Phreatobacter stygius: one gene and its partner. The protein of the gene in region 2 interacts with the protein of the main gene of each other region in a pairwise test. Links are inferred from orthologs where the notes say so. Each region holds a gene or a part of one and is shown on either strand. Other genes may lie near its edges.

What was found. Proteins that work in one complex are often made in the same cells at the same time.
Region 1: the proteins of E8M01_RS10865 (region 2) and def interact in binary tests that used the Escherichia coli proteins (3 or more experiments, as listed by UniProt). The link is inferred for Phreatobacter stygius from one-to-one orthologs.

The regions. Positions count from the first base shown.
Region 1 is NZ_CP039690.1:2,966,647-2,971,902, reverse strand. The notes cover bases 270-3,157. They hold def (peptide deformylase), read right to left. Parts: upstream 2,029-3,157; coding sequence 1,510-2,028; downstream 270-1,509. Other genes in these bases: E8M01_RS13735 (branched-chain amino acid ABC transporter permease), read left to right, coding at 2,838-3,157; E8M01_RS13740 (MarR family winged helix-turn-helix transcriptional regulator), read right to left, coding at 2,149-2,673; fmt (methionyl-tRNA formyltransferase), read right to left, coding at 581-1,507; truA (tRNA pseudouridine(38-40) synthase TruA), read right to left, coding at 270-581. Also shown: more of truA, read right to left, coding at 1-269; more of E8M01_RS13735, read left to right, coding at 3,158-3,875; E8M01_RS13730 (branched-chain amino acid ABC transporter ATP-binding protein/permease), read left to right, coding at 3,879-5,256. UniProt on the Escherichia coli protein: Removes the formyl group from the N-terminal Met of newly synthesized proteins. Requires at least a dipeptide for an efficient rate of reaction. N-terminal L-methionine is a prerequisite for activity but the enzyme has broad specificity at other positions.
Region 2 is NZ_CP039690.1:2,360,482-2,367,981, forward strand. Bases 4,358-7,336 are described here. They hold E8M01_RS10865 (aspartate-semialdehyde dehydrogenase), read right to left. Parts: upstream 6,377-7,336; coding sequence 5,339-6,376; downstream 4,358-5,338. Other genes in these bases: lysA (diaminopimelate decarboxylase), read left to right, coding at 4,358-4,410; E8M01_RS10860 (carbonic anhydrase), read left to right, coding at 4,491-5,162; E8M01_RS10870 (OpgD/OpgG family glucan biosynthesis protein), read left to right, coding at 6,751-7,336. In the rest of the region: E8M01_RS10840 (methyl-accepting chemotaxis protein), read right to left, coding at 1-1,039; E8M01_RS10845 (RsmB/NOP family class I SAM-dependent RNA methyltransferase), read left to right, coding at 1,439-2,767; LPS translocon maturation chaperone LptM, read left to right, coding at 2,836-3,141; more of lysA, read left to right, coding at 3,145-4,357; more of E8M01_RS10870, read left to right, coding at 7,337-7,500.

The sequences.
Region 1 (5,256 bases), 600 kb from region 2 along the record:
AAGGAGCGCGCCGACAGGCTGCAGGCAATGCCGTCGGCGTCACGCACGATGTCGAAGACGTCGAGATTTTTCACCGGCGACTTGGCCTGGCATTCGGTGGCCCGGAAGGTGGTGAAGTCGTGCCGGCCGATCAATCGCGCGGCGGCGGCCCGCATGGCCTCGACGTCGAGCCGCCGCGGCGACCACCAAGCGCGCCTGGCATCGAGCGTCAGCGGCGGCCGGCGATCGATGATGCGGTAGAGATAATGCCGCCGGATCGCCGAAAATCGCGCGTCGAAATCGTCCGGCATCTTGTCGGCCGCGATCACCGCAATGGCATCTTCCTTCAGATGGCGGTTGATGGCGTCGCGCACGACGCGGTTCGGCCAGTCGCGGGCGAGATCGATATGGGCCACCTGGCCGAGCGCATGGACGCCGGTATCGGTGCGGCCGGCGCCATAGACCTTGACCTCCTCGCCGCAGAAGGCGGCGATCGCCTGGACCAGCGCGCCTTGGATCGAACGGCCGAAGCTCGCGCCCTGCATCTGCCAGCCGATATAGGGCCCGCCGTCATATTCGATGGTCAGCCGGTAGCGAGACATCAGCCGAGCCGGATGCCGGCGTCGAGCCTGGCGCCACGCAGGAAATCGCCGGCCCGCATCGCCTTGGCGCCGGCGCGCTGGACCTCGAGGAGGCGGATGGCGCCGGTTCCGCAGGCAATGGCCAGCTGATCGTCGATGACCTCGCCGGGTGCGCCGGAGCCTTCGGCGCGGGCCGAGCGCAGCACCTTGACCCGTTCGCGGCCCTTGCCGAGATCGGCCTCGAACCAGGCGCCCGGGAAAGGCGACAGGCCGCGCACCTTGTTGTGGACCTCGTCCGACGGGCTCGACCAGTCGATCCGTGCCTCGGCCTTGTCGATCTTGGCGGCATAAGTGACGCCATCTGTCGCCTGCGCCACGAAATTGAGCGAACCGCGGTCAAGCGCCGCGAGCGCCCGGACCATCAGGTCGGCGCCGAGCCCGCTCATCCGGTCGTGCAGGTCCTGGGCGGTCATGTCGGGCGCAATGGCGATCTTTTCGACCATGGCGACCGGGCCGGTATCGAGCCCCTCGTCCATTTTCATCACCATGACGCCGGTCTCGGTGTCGCCGGCCATGATCGCCCGCTGGATCGGGGCCGCGCCGCGCCAGCGCGGCAGCAGCGAGCCGTGCAGGTTGAGGCAGCCGAGCGCCGGCGCCTCCAGCACGGCGAGCGGCAGGATCAGGCCATAAGCGACGACCACGGCGACATCGGCGCCGAGGCTCGAAAAATCCGCCTGGGCGGCCGGATCCCTGAGGGTCCTGGGCGTGAACACCGGAATGCCGAAACGATCGGCGAGGCCGTGCACCGGCGTCCTGGTCGCTTCCATGCCGCGGCCGGCCGGTTTCGGCGCGCGCGTATAGACGGCGACCACGTCATGGCCCTGGCCGATGATCTCGGAGACTGTCGGCACCGCGAAATCGGGCGTGCCCATGAAAACCACACGCAGGCTCACCCGGTGGCCTCGCGCTTGGCCGCCTTGGTGAACTTCTTGATCACCCGCTCGCGCTTCAGGCGCGACAGGTAGTCGATGAACAAGACGCCGTTCAGATGGTCGAATTCGTGCTGGATGCAGGTCGCCAGCAAGCCTTCGCACATCATCTCGATGCTGCGGCCCTCGAGATCGAGATAACGCACGCCGCAGCGCGCCGGCCGCTCCACCTCCTCGTAATATTCGGGGATGGAGAGACAGCCCTCCTCATAGACGGCCATGTCCTCGGAGGTGAAGGTGATCTCCGGGTTGATCAGCACGATCGGCTTCTTCTCCTCGTCCTTGCGGGCAAGGTCGATGGTGAAGATGCGCTTCGGCACGGCGACCTGGATGGCCGCCAGGCCGATGCCCGGCGCTTCGTACATGGTGTCGAGCATGTCGGCCGCGAGCTTCTTGATCTCGGCGTCGATGCGCTCGACCGGCTCGCTGACGAGCCTGAGGCGTGGGTCGGGCAGGGAGATGATGTCGCGAATGGCCATGAACGTGTCGTCTGGAATGGATCGGCCGCGGGCGAAACCGGCGCCGCCGCGCGGAAATGGACTGTCGCGCCTGAGTTAAGCGTCCGGAACGCAGGGGTCAACGGTCGCAGGGCTGACCGGTCAGAGACGGGCGAGCAGATTCAGCAGCGCGTCGCGGCCTTTCGCGCCCAATCGGGCGGTGACCCGTGCCTCGTGAACCGCCACCACCGTCTCGGCCTCGCCGAGCAGCCGCTTGCCGTCATCGGTCAGCACCAGCGCATGGGTGCGCCGGTCGGTGTCGGAGCGCAGGCGGCGGGCGAGCCCACGCCGCTCGAACTGATCCATCATGGCGACGAAGTTCGGCCGCTGGATGCCAAGCGCCGCGGCGATCTCGCGCTGGCTGCGGCCAGGATTGGCATCGATCAGCACCAGCGCGCTGAATTGCGCCGGCCGCAGACCCAGCGGCGCGAAACATTTGATGAAATCGTCGAACACCGAAAGCTGCGCCCGGCGCAAGACATAACCGACCAGGCCGGACAGCGGCCCCATGTCGAGCGCGGCCGGCGGGGCCTCGTCCACGTCGTCCGGCGCGGCCGGCTCCGCCTGGGCGCGCCGCAGCTTTGTCGTGGCTTTCGATCGTCCAGGCATCTCGGCTTTCGGGCTCATCTGACCGATTGTGTTAGCAACAAGAATGATTATATACTATACCCAATTTATAAGAAAGCCACCAGGGAGGACAGCATGCCGACGCATCATCGATGCGCCAGCTCCGGGCGACGATCCGGAGGCTCGCCCGGCGGCATAACACATGTCGCGGGGGTGTCGTGACCATGGACACGACCATTCTGCTTTTCCTGCTGCAGGACGGCATCACCAATGGCGCGATCTATGCGCTGCTGGGCCTCGCCCTGGTGCTGGTCTTCGCGGTGACCCGGGTCATCTTCGTGCCGCAGGGCGAGTTCGTCGCTTATGGCGGCATGACCTTCGCGCTGCTCGAAGCCGGCAAAGTGCCGGGCACCGCCTTCATGGTGGTGGTCTTCGGCATTGCCGCCTTCCTCGTTGAAATGGTCGCGCGGCGCAAGGCGCTGGACCTGATCGGCACCGGCCGCGAAGCCCTGTCCAAGCTGATCCTGCCGCTCGCCATTCTCGGCCTGACCACCATCGCGGTGGCAAGCCAGGCCGGCACCGCGGTCAATCTTATCCTGACCATCGCCATCATCGCACCGATCGGGCCTTATCTCTACCGTGTCGCCTTTGCGCCGATCGCCGATTCCTCCGTGCTGGTGCTGCTGATCACCGCGGTCGGCGTGCATCTCGCCATGACCGGCCTGGGCCTGGTCTTCTTTGGCGCCGAGGGCCTGCGCGCCCCGCCGATCTCCAGCGCCGTGGTGCCGCTCGGGCCGATCGTGGCAACCGGCCAGAGCCTCGGCATCTATGCCATCACCAGCCTGCTGATCGTCGCGCTCTACCTGTTCTTCGGCCGGACGCTGACCGGCAAGGCGCTGCGCGCCACCGCCATCAACCGCATCGGCGCGCGCCTCGTCGGCATCCGCCTCGGCCTGTCCGGACGGATCGCCTTCACGCTCGCCGCGGTCATCGGCGCGGTCTCCGGCATTCTCATCGTGCCGATGACCACGCTCTATTACGACACCGGGTTCCTGATCGGCCTGAAGGGCTTCGTCGCCGCCATCATCGGCGGCCTGGTCAGCTATCCCGTGACCGCAGCCGCGGCCATCGTGGTTGGTGTGGTCGAGGCGCTCGCCTCGTTCCTCGCCAGCGACATGAAGGAGGTCATCGTCTTCACGCTGATCCTGCCGGTGCTGATCTGGCGCTCGTTCACCAATCCCCATGCCGACGAGGAGGACTAGGCCATGCAACGTCTCGGCTTGCTTCTCTTTGTCGCGCTCATTGCCGTCATTCCGCTGCTTCCGGGCCTTTCGGTGTTCTGGATCACGCTGCTCGACAATATCGGCCTGGCCGCCCTGGTCGCCATGGGCCTGGTGCTGCTCACCGGCGTCGGCGGCCTGACCTCGTTCGGCCAGGCGGCGTTCTGCGGTTTCGGCGCCTATACGTCGGCCGTGCTGACCACCAAATTCGGCTTCAACCCCTGGGCGGCGCTGCCGGTGGCGCTGGCCGTCACCGGACTGGCCGCCGTCGTGCTCGGCCTCGTCACGGTCCGGCTCTCCGGCCATTTCCTGCCGCTCGGCACCATCGCCTGGGGCATTTCGCTCTATTACCTGTTCGGCAAGATCGAGCTGCTCGGCCGCCATGACGGCATCTCCGGCGTGCCGCCGCTGTCGCTGTTCGGCTGGTCGCTGATCGAGCCGCAGGCGGTCTATTACGTCATCTGGGGGTTCGTCGTGCTGGCGGCGATCCTCACCACCAATCTCCTGGATTCACGCGCCGGCCGGGCGATCCGGGCGCTGCGCGGCGGCCGGGTCGCAGCCGAAGCCTTCGGCATCGAGCCGGCGCGGGTCAAGCTCATCGTCTTCGTTTATGCGGCGCTGCTCGCCGGCCTCTCCGGTTGGCTCTACGCCCATGTCCAGCGGGCGGTGAACCCGACCCCGTTCGGCATCAATGCCGGTATCGAATATCTGTTCATGGCGGTGGTCGGCGGCGCCGGCCAGATCTGGGGCGCGGTGGTCGGCGCCTCCCTGGTCATCCTGCTGAAGGATGCGCTGCAGCGCATCGTGCCGGCGCTGTTCGGCACGGCCGCGCAATATGAGACCATCGTGTTCGGCGTGCTGCTGGTCGCCATCCTGCAAGGCGCGCGCGACGGCCTGTGGCCACGCATCGTGGCGCTGTTTCCGAAAGGTGCGCCAGCCCCGGTGGACCGGGACGCGGCACCCTTGCCGGGCCGCCAGAAGGCCAAGGCCGAACCGCTGCTGGCGGTCACGGCGGCGCGCAAGACCTTCGGCGGGCTGGTGGCGGTCAACGACGTCTCGTTCCAGGTCAAACGTGGCGAGATCGTCGCGCTGATCGGCCCCAATGGCGCGGGCAAGAGCACGACCTTCAACCTGATCACCGGCGTGCTGCCGATCACCGCCGGCGACGTCGTCTTCGCCGGCCGGCCGATCGGCGGCGAGCGCCCGCAGGCCATTGCCGGGCTCGGCATTGCCCGCAGCTTCCAGCATGTGAAACTGCTGCCCGAGATGTCGGTACTGGACAATGTCGCGCTCGGCGCGCACCTGCGCGGCCAGGCCGGCGTCATGCGTGGCCTTTTCAGGCTCGACCGTGCCGAGGAGACGC
Region 2 (7,500 bases):
CTTCGGTCGAGACGGCAACGGTCTGGACGTTGAGCGAGGCGCGCTCGGCCGCGCCGGAGACGGCGGTGGCCTGGCGCGAGGTCTCTTCCGCCGTTGCGGCGAGGTTCCTGGCGGAATCCTCCAATTCGCTCGACGACTGCGAGAAGCCCTCCGCCAGCGCGCCGAGCTTGGCCTGGAACGAGTCGGCAATGGCATTGCGCTCGACCACCAGCCGTTCGGCCGCGCGCTTCTCGTTCGCCACCTGCTCCTGCCTGAGCCGTTCGGTCTCGGCCAGCCCGTCCCGGAACACCTCGAGCGCCCGCGCCATGTCGCCGATCTCGTTCTGCGTCGTCGCGTTGGGAATTTCGGTATCGAGATTGCCGCCGGCGACCGATTGCATCGCCCCGGTCAGCTTGCCGAGCGGACGGGTGACGCCGATCAGCACGAAGCCCGCGGCGCCGAGGCCGACGACGATGCCGAAACCCAGCAGCAACAGCGTCTGGAAGCGCGCGCTGTCATAGGTCGCGATGCTCTGGGCATATTGGGTATCGCTGCCGGTGGCGTTGAATTCGAGCGACTTGTCGGCGGCGGCCACCACCTGGTCGAACAATTGCACCGACTCGCCATAGAGTTTGGCGACTTCATCGGCCTGCCCGCGTCGGGCGGCGTCGACCACCTTGTCGGAATGTGCCTTGTAGCGGGCCCAGGTCGCCTTGATCTGCTCGAACAACTGACGTTCGGTGGCATCGGCCTGCATCGTCTCATACTGCCGGAAGGTCGCCGCGATGTCGTTGACCATCCGGTCGCGGAATTTCTCCAGTTCCGCCGCCTGCGCGCCGTCGCGCATGCCCGACAGGCGAAGTTCGGCGACGCGGACCCGCGCCACCTGATATTTGAAAACGCCCAGAGTACGCACACTCGGCAGCCAGTTCGTCGCCATCTCCTTGACGTCGCTATTGACCGCGGCAAGCTTCGACACTGCCGACCAGCCCTGGATTCCCGAGACGCCGATCATTAGCAGCAGGGTCGCGATCAACACCAGTTTCACTGGGACTTTCATTCGAGATGCATCCTTCTTGGCGCCGGGACAGCGGCGATCTCGCTTTGATTAGAGATTCATCCTAAATGCATGGTTAAATTGGAATAATGCCGCTCACTAGACTCGTTTTATATTTGTCGTCAGAAAAATAGGTAAACATACTTATATACGAATTTCATATGGCATAGCGAATCTCAACTCTAGGCAGTTTCTGGATTTCGCCTCTCGAAATTGGCTCGCCCGGTTGTTTCCGGCTCGCCCTCGCCACAATTCGGCACAGAACCTTTACCTTGGATTATCTTACAACAACGCAGTGTATCTCCTGGAAATACGCTCGCGTTCGAACGACCACCGGCGGCGGTCGGCGAGCCCGCGGGCCGGCCCCTTGCCGCAGCGGGGCTTGCCGCCTAAACGGACCGGATGAGCAAGCGTCCGTTCCGACCAGCAGCCAGGAAACCGGCCCCGCCACCTGGCCTCGCCTCCCGCAGACGTGCCTGCGAGCTGGTCGAAACGGTCACCTTGTGGCTCCGGCCGCTCGACGAGGCGCTGGACGAACCGACCGGCCTCGATGCCGCCGACCGCGCCCTTGCCCGCAAGATCGCCGCCACGGCGCTGCGCCGCCTCGGTTCGATCGACAAGATCCTGCGCGGCAGGCTCGCCAAGGGTTTGCCCGACGGCTTGCCCCGGCTCAAGACCGTGCTGCAGACCGGCGCTTGCCAGATCCTGTTTCTCGACGTGCCCGACTATGCCGCCGTCGATGTTGCGGTGCGCCTGGTCGAAGCCGACCGCAAGGCCAAGGGTTTTGTCGGCCTGACCAATGCGGTGCTGCGCGGCATTGCCCGCGACAAGGAATTGATCCTGGCCGAGCTCGACGCCCTGGACGATCTCGCGCCCTGGCTGAGGCAACGCTGGACCGCCACCTATGGCGAGGCCGCGACCCGCGCCATCGCCGAAATCCAATCGATCGAACCGCCGCTGGATCTGACCGTCAAGGCCGATCCGGAGGCCTGGGCCGCCCGGCTTGCCGGCCGGGTGACGCCGACCGGTTCGGTCCGCCTGAGCGGTGCCGGCCCGGTGACCGAGCTGGCCGGTTTTGACGATGGCGCCTGGTGGGTGCAGGACGCCGCCGCCGCCCTGCCGGCGCGCCTGCTCGGCGACGTCAGAGGCCTTGCGGTCGCCGATCTCTGTGCCGCACCCGGCGGCAAGACCGCCCAGCTCGCCGCCGCCGGTGCCGTCGTCACTGCCGTCGACCGCTCGGCCAAGCGGCTGGAACGGCTGACCCAGAACATGCAGCGGCTCGGCCTTACGGTCACCGTCCTGACCGCCGATGCGATGAATCTCACCGGCAGCTACGACGCCGTGCTGCTGGATGCGCCCTGTACGGCGACCGGCACGGTGCGCGGCCATCCCGACGTGATGCACCTGAAGACGATGGCCGATGTCGAAGGCCTCGCCCGCATGCAGGCCCGCCTGCTCGACCGGGTCGCCGATCTCTTGAAGCCGGGCGGCAAGGCGATCTATTGCACCTGCTCGCTGGAGCCGGAGGAGGGCGAGCAGCAGATTTCGGCGCTGATCGCCCGCGATCCGCGCATCGGCCTCGATCCGATCGATCCCGACGAGTTTCCGGGCCTTGGCCCTTTCATCGGCGCCGCCGGCATGCTGCGCACCTTGCCGTCGGCCTGGGCCAATGCCGATGCCTCGCTCGCCGGCCTCGACGGCTTCTTTGCCGCCCGGCTCGTCCGGCATTGACGGCCCCTCTCGCGATCCTGGGAATGATCCGTTATGGTGCGCCCGCTTCGTCCCCGAGAGGCCACGCATTGACCGCTTATCCGTCCCGCCGTACCGCTCTCGTCCTCGTCGTTTCGGGCGCCCTGGCGCTTGGCGCCTGCGGCCGTCGCGGCAATCTCGAACTGCCGGGCCCGACGCCCTCGCCGATCGGCGGCCCGACGCCGCCCAGCCTGCCGCCGCGCACCGAGACCGCCGCCGATCCGGCCAATCCGCCGCAACGCCAGCCGGGCGGCCAGGTCACCGCCCCGGCCACGCGGAATTATGATCCGAACCGGCCGGTCGGCCAGCGGCCGCTCGTGCCGTCCGGCCGCTTCATCCTCGATCCGCTCTTGTAAGCCATGCACCATTTTGCCTACCGCGCCGGCGTCATGCACGCCGAGGATGTCGCGCTCGACCGGCTCGCCGGCGAGGTGGGCACGCCGTTCTATTGTTATGCGACGGCGACGCTGGAGCGCCACTACCGGGTGTTCACCGAGGCCTTTGCCGGGCTCGACTCGCTCGTCTGTTATGCCATGAAGGCCAATTCGAACCAGGCGGTGATCAAGACCCTGGCGAGCCTCGGCGCCGGCATGGACGTGGTCTCGGGCGGCGAATTGAAGCGTGCGCTGGCCGCCGGCGTGCCGGGCCAGCGGATCATGTTCTCCGGCGTCGGCAAGACCCGCGAGGAGCATCGCGCCGCCCTCGAGGCCGGGGTCTTCTGCATCAATGTCGAAAGCGAGCCGGAGGTCATCCAGCTGTCCGAGGTCGCGACCTCGCTCGGCACCACCGCCCATATTTCGTTCCGGGTCAATCCGGATGTCGACGCCCGGACCCACGCCAAGATCTCCACCGGCAAGAGCGAGAACAAGTTCGGCATTCCGATCTCGACGGCGCGCGAGGTCTATGCCCGATCGGCCCGGCTGCCCGGCATCAAGATCGCCGGCGTCGACATGCATATCGGGTCGCAGATCACCGATCTCGCGCCGTTCGACGACGCCTTCGCGCTGCTCACCGACTTCGTCCGGACGCTGCGCGCCGACGGCCACCGCATCGATCATGTCGATGTCGGCGGCGGCCTCGGCATTCCCTACAAGGACGACAACGAGCCGCCGCCCGATCCGGCCCGTTATGCCGAGGTGGTCAAGCGCCACACCGCCACGATCGACGCCAAGGTGATCTTTGAGCCGGGCCGCCTGATCGTCGGCAATGCCGGCATCCTGGTCACCCGCGTTCTCTATGTGAAGGAGGGCGAGGGCCGCACTTTCGTGGTGGTCGACGCCGCCATGAACGACCTGATCCGCCCGACCCTTTATGAGGCCCATCACGAGATCCGGCCGATTGTCGAGCCGGTTGCCGGCGCGGCCCGCCCGAAGGTCGACGTCGTCGGGCCGGTCTGCGAGACCGGCGACTATATGGCGCTCGGCCGCAAGCTGCCCGAGGTGAAGGCCGGCGATCTCCTGGCGATCATGTCGGCGGGCGCCTATGGCGCCGTCCAGGCCGGCACCTACAACACCCGCGCCCTGTCGCCGGAAGTGCTGGTCAAGGGCGCCGATTGGGCGGTCGTCAGGCCGCGCGTCGAGGTCGATGCGATCATCGCGCTCGACCGGGTGCCCGGCTGGCTCTGATGCTGCAGTGCCAAACGGCGGATTGACCCGGCGGCCGCAAGGGCGTTGAACGGGGCTAATCTGCGTCCGTGAGGTGCCCCATGTTGCCAACCCGCCTGATTGACGGCTACGCGTCCTTTCTCGACGGCCGTTTCCCGCGCGAAACCGAGCGCTACCAGCAACTCGAAAAAGACGGCCAGCGCCCGAAGACCATGGTCATCGGCTGCTGCGACAGCCGCGTCTCGCCCGAGGTCATCTTCGACGTCGGCCCGGGCGAACTGTTCGTCGTCCGCAATGTCGCCAACCTGGTGCCGCCTTATGCGCCGGACGAGAACTATCACGGCACCTCCGCCGCCCTCGAATTCGCGGTCATGGCGCTGCGCGTTTCCGACATCGTGGTGCTCGGTCACGGCCGCTGCGGCGGCATCCGGGCTGCCGTCAGCGACGATGCCGAACCGCTGTCGCCGGGCGATTTCATCGGCAAGTGGATGGGCATGATCGCACCCGCGATCGAAGAGGCCGGCCCGCGCGGCGCCTTGTCCATGGCCGACTACCTGACCCGGCTCGAACATGCCTCGGTCGCGACATCGCTCAGGAACCTGCGCACCTTCCCCTGCGTGCGCATTCTGGAAGAACGCGGCAAGCTGAAGCTGCACGGCGCCTTTTTCGGTGTCGCCACCGGTGTGTTGAGCGTGCTCGACGAGGCGACCGGCATCTTCGCGCCGGTGCTCGACCGGCCCGGCAAGACATTCAGCTGCGATGCGGTGGCATAAGGCGAATAGCGGGTAGCGAATAGCGAGTAGCGAATGGGGAGCGGCGGTGACCGCTCCGAGCGGGGCACGTGCCAACCGCGCAACCCCATTCGCTATTCGCCATTCGCCCTCCGAAACGGCAACGGCGGGCCTGGGGCCCGCCGTTGGCAACAAGACGTCTGGATGAGCAGGCGGCATCAAGCCGCGGCTTTGGCCTTCGGCTGGATCAGCTTGCGGTTGATCAAGACTTCGGCGATCTGCACCGCGTTCAAGGCCGCGCCCTTGCGCAGATTGTCCGAGACGCACCAGAAAGCCAGACCGTTCTCGACCGTCGAATCCTCGCGGATGCGCGAAATATAGGTTGCGTCCTCGCCGGCGGCATCGAGCGGCGTGGCGTAGCCACCCGGCTCCTGCTTGTCGATCACCAGGATGCCCGGCGCCGCGCGCAGGATTTCACGCGCCTCTTCGGCCCGGATCGGCTGCTCGCACTCGATGTTGACGGCTTCCGAATGGGCAATGAACACCGGCACGCGCACGCAGGTGGCGGTCAGCTTGATCTTCGGGTCGAGAATCTTCTTGGTCTCGACCGTCATCTTCCACTCTTCCTTGGTGGACCCGTCTTCCATGAACACGTCGATATGGGGGATCACGTTGAAGGCGATGCGCTTCGGGAACTTCTTCACCTCGACCTCCTTGAGGGAGTAGAGGCCCTTGGTCTGGCGGTCGAGCTCGTCCATGCCGTCCTTGCCGGCGCCCGACACCGACTGATAGGTCGAAACCACCACCCGCTTGATGCCGAAGCGGTCATGCAGCGGCTTCAACGCGACCACCAGCTGCGCCGTCGAGCAGTTCGGATTGGCGATGATATTGCGCTTGGAAAAGCCGGTAATGGCATCGGCGTTCACTTCCGGCACGATCAGCGGCACGTCGGAATCGTAGCGGAAGGCCGAGGAATTATCGATCACCACGCAGCCCTGCTGGCCGATCTTCGGCGACCATTCCTTCGACACCGCGCCACCCGCCGACATCAGGCAGATATCGGTATCGGAAAAGTCGTAATTTTCGAGCGCCCGGACCTTCAGCGTCTTGTCGCCGAAGGAGACCTCCTGGCCCATCGACCGGCGCGAGGCGAGCGGCACGACCTCGTCGACCGGGAACCCGCGTTCGGCCAGGATGGCAAGCATTTCGCGGCCCACATTGCCCGTGGCACCAACGACGGCGACCTTGTAACCCATGATCTGAAGCCCTTGAGTTTTCAACTCTCCCCCGGGATCGAAACCTTATCTCAAGGTTTCGTGGTGCCCATCTCCCCCGTCGGGGGAGCACCCGGAAGCGAGGACTAAGCGTCAGCCTGCCGTGCCGCTTTTGGCGGCCGGCGTGGTTTTCGTGCTTTTCGTGGTTGCAGCGAAAGCCATTGACGGAGAGGGTCCTCGGCGGAAGTGCCGTGAAGGTTAGGAAGAACATCACGCGCCATAAAAAGTCAATGCGGATGACGCCTTCGGGCCTTGGCTTTTCATAAAGGGCGCCGCAGTTTCGCCGGAAAACCCGTATCATCACACGCTGCGGTTCTGTCGCCGCGCCGACGAATGCCGAATGCCCGAGTGAACCCATGGTCCAGACGCTGTCCCGCCGAAACCTCCTGAGCCTTGCCGCCGCCGCCGGCATGGCGCCGGTCCTGACCGGCGAGGCGCGTGCCGCGACCGGCCTGCAATTCGGCCCGGCCCGCGCCTTCTCCTACGAAGACCTGAAAGCCATGGCGCGCGAGCGCGCCGGCAAGCCTTATGTCGCCCCGCCCCGGCCGAACCCCGAGATCGTCGCGCGGATCGACTACGACAACCATGGCAAGCTGCGCTTCAACAAGGATTTTGCGCTGTTCGGCACTGGCCCGGGCGCCTATCCCGTGACCTTCCAGCATGTCGGCCAGTATTTTCCCAAGACCGTACGCATGCACGCCCTGGCCAATGGCCAGGCGCGCGAGATCCTCTACGACAACAGCTATTTCACCATCCAGCCGGACCATCCGGCGGCCAAGCTGCCGGCCGAACCCTCGGCTTTTGCCGGCCTCTGGCTGCAGGAAGCGCGATCGCGCGACTGGAAGAAGGACGAGCCCTGGGCGACCTGGCTCGGCGCCTCCTATTTCCGCGCCGTCGGCGAGCTCGGCCAGGTTGGCCTGTCGGCCCGCGGCATCGCCCTGTCGCCCGGCCAGGGCCCCGGACCGGAGGAGTTTCCGGACTTCGTCGCCTTCTGGGTCGAGACCGCCGAGAAGGAGACCGATCCGGTCACCCTCTATGCCCTGCTCGACGGCCCCTCGCTCACCGGCGCCTACCGGTTCCAGTGCCGGCGCACGTCGGGTGTCATC